Regions from separate parts of the Ramlibacter sp. AN1015 genome, predicted to be linked through region 1. Evidence: predicted binding sites of a transcription regulator. Region 1 holds the regulator's gene; the other holds the start of a gene.
The links. Region 1 encodes LexA, which represses DNA repair genes until DNA is damaged. Its sites were predicted from a motif close to ACTGTATNNNNATACAGT; they were not measured.
Positions count from the first base shown of each region.

Region 2: the regulator LexA is predicted to act here: its motif matches at 1,399-1,416, upstream of WG922_RS14865 (DNA topoisomerase IV subunit B).

Region 1 covers NZ_JBBJUM010000016.1:50,197-52,595, reverse strand. The annotation lists gene lexA (transcriptional repressor LexA) at 517-1,191, opposite strand; gene WG922_RS19715 (asparaginase) at 1,315-2,265, shown strand; gene WG922_RS19710 (hypothetical protein) at 2,276-2,399, shown strand, end outside.
Region 2 covers NZ_JBBJUM010000009.1:15,502-17,900, forward strand. The annotation lists gene WG922_RS14855 (hypothetical protein) at 1-70, opposite strand, end outside; gene WG922_RS14860 (MFS transporter) at 73-1,290, opposite strand; gene WG922_RS14865 (DNA topoisomerase IV subunit B) at 1,451-2,399, shown strand, end outside.

The sequences.
Region 1 (2,399 bases):
AGGTGGTCGCACTCCGGAAGCGCGGCGCGAGCAATGCTTTGCCCGACACCTTCAACAGTCCGTTCGCCGCTGCTTCTCGCCGCACCTGGAGCAGCAATCGAGTCGTTGCCGTGAGCAGTGCCTCGGGCGGCACGGTGGTCGGTACCGTGACCGGTACCGGTGATCGTCCCACCATGAGCAGAGCCGCAGGTCGCGTCGCAGGCTCCGTCGTTGGCCGATCCGTGAGCAGTACGTCGAGCACCATCGTGATCCGCACCGGCAGATGGTGCGCCGGAGAGCCATTCGACGGCGCTGTGTACCGGGCCGAACAGTGTGGCGATGAGAGGAAGAGCGAGTGCCATGTGGGTTCCTTGAGCTACAGGTTGTTCACAGGCAGGATTCCAAAGTTGCGACGCAGCCCAGGGTGATGGCACTACAGCCATACGCCCGCCACCTGGGGCTGGTCGAGACAGAAAGATTGGGCCGCCCTGCGCACACCCGGATTCAGGAGTGCGGGAGGACCGTGGGGCAGTACCCCTACATCAGCATGGTGTTGCGTATGAGCCCGACTGCCAGTCCTTCGATTTCGAAGGGTTCACCGGGCTCTACCACGATGGTCGGGTAGTCGGGGTTCTCGGCGTGCAACTCGATCAGGTGCTTGTTGCGGCGGAAGCGCTTCACCGTCACGTCGTCTCCAAGGCGGGCGACGATGATCTGGCCGTTCTTCGCGTCCTTGGTGGACTGCACGGCGAGAAGGTCGCCGTCCATGATGCCGGCGTCGCGCATGGACATGCCGCGCACCTTCAGGAGGTAGTCGGGGCGGCGCTGGAAGAGGCTGCTCTCGACGTAGTAGGTTTGATCGACGTGCTCTTGCGCGAGGATGGGGGAGCCGGCAGCGACGCGGCCCACGAGCGGCAATGCGAGCTGCGCGAGGCCTTGCAGCGGCAAGGTGAACTGGCGGATGCGGGATTCGTGGATGGAGCGCAGCGCGTCGTCTTTGAGGCGGATGCCGCGTGAGGTGCCGCTCACGAGCTCGATGACGCCTTTGCGCGCGAGGGCCTGCAGGTGCTCCTCGGCGGCGTTGGCCGAGCGAAAGCCCAGTTCGGCCGCAATCTCGGCGCGCGTGGGGGGCGCGCCCGTGCGGGTGATGGCGCCCTGGATCAGGTCCAGAATCTGTTGCTGGCGGGGCGTGAGCTTGGGGCTGTCCGACATGAACGGGATCTCCTGCGGCTGCTGACTCGTCTTGGCTGGTTACCTGGAGCGATCGGAGCGGTGTCGCACACTGTCTCGGCATCCAGTAACTGTATTTTTGACCAGTTTGTCCGGGAAGTGCAAGTGCGGGTTGAAAAAATCGTGGTGCTGGGCACCGGGGGAACAATCGCGGGGACGGCCGCATCGGTACAGGACCATCTCGGTTACGCGGCCGCGCAGCGAGGCATTGATGACCTCGTTGCAGGGATAGCAGGCCTGCATGCGCAGGAGCTGGAGCTGGAGCAGGTCGCGCAGATCGACAGCAAGGACATCGACGAGCGAATCTGGAGCTTGCTGATCGATCGATGCGCCCACTGGCTCTCCAAGCCGCAGGTGCGCGGCGTGGTGGTCACCCACGGAACGGACACGCTCGAGGAAACGGCGTTCCTGCTCCAGCGGGTGCTCGCTCCCGACAAGCCGGTCGTCCTCACCTGCGCGATGCGGCCCGCCACCGCGCTGATGGCCGACGGTCCGCAGAACCTGCTGGATGCAGTGACCGCGGCGCGAACGGCGGGCGTCCGCGGAGTGCTCGTGGTGTGCGCGGGCAAGGTGCATGAGGCGCTGCACGTCCGCAAGCGCCATACCTATGCGCTCGACGCCTTCGATTCCGGAGAACGCGGGCCGGTGGCGGTCGTCGAAGACGGAGCGCTGCGCCCCTTGAGCGGCTGGTCCGACGGGGGGCAGGGCGCCGACGACGCACTGCGCAAGCGGCTCGCCCGCGTGCAGCCCTGGCCGTGGGTGGAGATCGTGACCAGCCACGCCGGTGCACGCGCGGGCGCGGTGGATGCGCTGGTGGCGCAGGGCGTACGGGGGCTGGTGGTGGCGGGCACGGGCAACGGTACCGTTCACCACGCGCTGCTCGACGCCTTGCTGCGTGCACAGGACGCGGGCGTGCGGGTGGTACGTGCGACCCGCTGCGCGCAGGGGCGGGTATTGCCGCACCAAGGGGACGTCTTGCCGCACGCGGCAGTGCCTTCGCCCGTCAAGGCGCGCATCGATCTGCAACTGGCCCTGCTGGCGCAGGGCGAGGCCTGAGCAGCCGCCGATGTTCTCTGTCCTGCAGAGTCACCCATGGGCCTATCCGGCACTGGAGGTCGTACATATCGTCGGCATCGGTTTGCTGTTCGGCAACCTCGTCCTGCTCGAGCTACGGGTGTTCGGGCGAGGTG
Region 2 (2,399 bases), on a different contig from region 1:
CGGCGAGCAGGCCGAGCGCCTTGCGCAGGGCCGGCGCAAGCCTGGACGAGCCGGCAACGGACCGCGGCATGGTCACGCCGCCTGCGCCAGCGGCTGGCGCTGGATCGGAGCTTCGCGCACGGGCAGGTTCACCAGGGCTGCGAACACCCCCAATGCGATGGAGAGATACCAGACGATGTCGTAGCTGCCCGTGCGGTCGTACAGCAGGCCGCCCAGCCACACGCCCAGGAACGAGCCGATCTGGTGGCTGAAGAACACGAAGCCGCTCAGCATCGACAGGTGCGCCACGCCGAAGATGCCCGCCACTGCGGCGCTGGTGACCGGCACCGTGGACAGCCAGAGCAGGCCCATGACTGCCGAGAAGACGTACACCGACAGCGGCGTGAGGGGCGCTGCCAGGAACACCGCGATCGTCACCGCCCGGCTCAGGTAGATGAACGCAAGGATCTTGCGCTTGGCCATGCGTTGACCGAGCGCGCCCGCGATGTAGGTGCCGAACACGTTGAACAGGCCGATCAGCGCCAGCGCGTAGCTGGCCACGTGGGGCGCGAGGCCGTGGTCGCGCAGGTAGCTGGGCATGTGCACGCCGATGAACACCACCTGGAAGCCGCAGACGAAGTAGCCCGCCGTGAGCAACTGGAAACTGGGATAGCGGAAGGCCTCGCGCACCGCCTGCGCGATCGTCTGCTCGCGCCGCACCGGCGCTCCCCCCGAGAAGCCCGGCTCGCGCAGGCCCAGGGCCAGCGGCGCGATCAGCAGCACGAGCGCGGCGAGCACCAGCAGCGCGGTCTGCCAGCCGAGGCCGGCGATCAGGAAGCCTTCGACCGGCACCATGAGGAACTGCCCGAACGAGCCGGCGGCCGCCGCGACACCCATGGCCCACGAGCGCTTGGCGGGGTCGATCTGCCGGCCGATGACGCCGTAGATCACGGCGAAGGTGGTGCCCGCCTGGGCCGCCCCGATCAGCACGCCGGAGGCCACGGCGAACAGCAGCGGGGTGGTGGCCAGCGCCATCCCCGCGAGCCCCAGCGCGTAGAGCACCGCGCCGCCCACGATCACGCGGAAGGCGCCGAAGCGGTCGGCCACCATGCCGGCGAAGATGCCGAAGCAGCCCCAGGCGAGGTTTTGCAGCGCGATGGCGAAGGCGAAGGTCTCGCGCGTCCAGCCCTGGGCCTGCGTGATGGGTGTGAGCCACAGACCGAAGCCATGCCGCGTGCCCATGGACAGGGTGACGATGGCTGCGCCGCAGACGAGGACCTGGGCGAGGGACAGGCGGGGAGGGGAGGACATTCCGGGAAATGTAGCGAATCGGCTGGCGGCCCGAGCACGGCGGGGGCTTGAAAAATTTCGTCCCGATTGATGCGAATGAGGCATGGATGGCGTCTGCTGCGGGCCGTGTCTGTGGTTTTGTACAGCGGTGCGGCGGCCTGTGTCTACAATCGCCGCTCCCATGGCAAGCAAACCGTCCCCCGAGTATTCCGAAGGTTCGATCCGCGTGCTCAAGGGCTTGGAGCCCGTCAAGCAGCGGCCCGGCATGTACACGCGCACGGACAACCCGCTGCACATCGTCCAGGAGGTGCTGGACAACGCCGCCGACGAGGCCCTCGCCGGGCACGGCAAGCGCATCAAGGTCACGCTGCACACCGACGGCTCGGTGTCCATCGAGGACGACGGGCGCGGCATCCCGTTCGGCATGCATCCCGAGGAAAAGGCGCCGGTGATCGAACTGGTGTTCACCCGGCTGCACGCGGGCGGCAAGTTCGACAAGGGCAAGGGCGGCGCCTACAGCTTCTCCGGCGGCCTGCACGGCGTCGGCGTGTCGGTGACGAACGCGCTGGCCAAGCGCCTCGAAGTGGTGTCGCACCGCGACGGGCAGGTGGCCCGGCTGGTCTTCGCCGCGGGCGACGTGGTCGAGCCTCTGCAGCTGCGCAAGGCGCAGGAGGGCGACCGCCGCCAGGGGACCTGCGTGCGGGTCTGGCCCGACGCCAAGTACTTCGAATCGAGCCAGCTGCCGCTGGCGGAGCTGGCCCACCTGCTGCGCAGCAAGGCCGTGCTGATGCCGGGCGTGGCCGTGTATCTCGTCAACGAGAAGACGCGCGAGAACCAGAGCTGGCAGTACAAGGGTGGCCTGCGCGACTACCTCATGCAGACGCTCGGCGGCGATCCGGTGATTCCGCTCTTCGACGGCGAGGGCTACGCCGAGAACAACGACCAGTTCGCCGAAGGCGAGGGCGCCCAGTGGTGCGTGGCCTTCACCGAAGACGGCCACCCCGTGCGCGAGAGCTACGTCAACCTCATCCCCACCACTGCGGGGGGTACCCACGACAGCGGCTTGCGTGACGGCCTGTTCAACGCGGTCAAGAGCTTCATCGACCTGCACTCGCTGCTGCCCAAGGGCG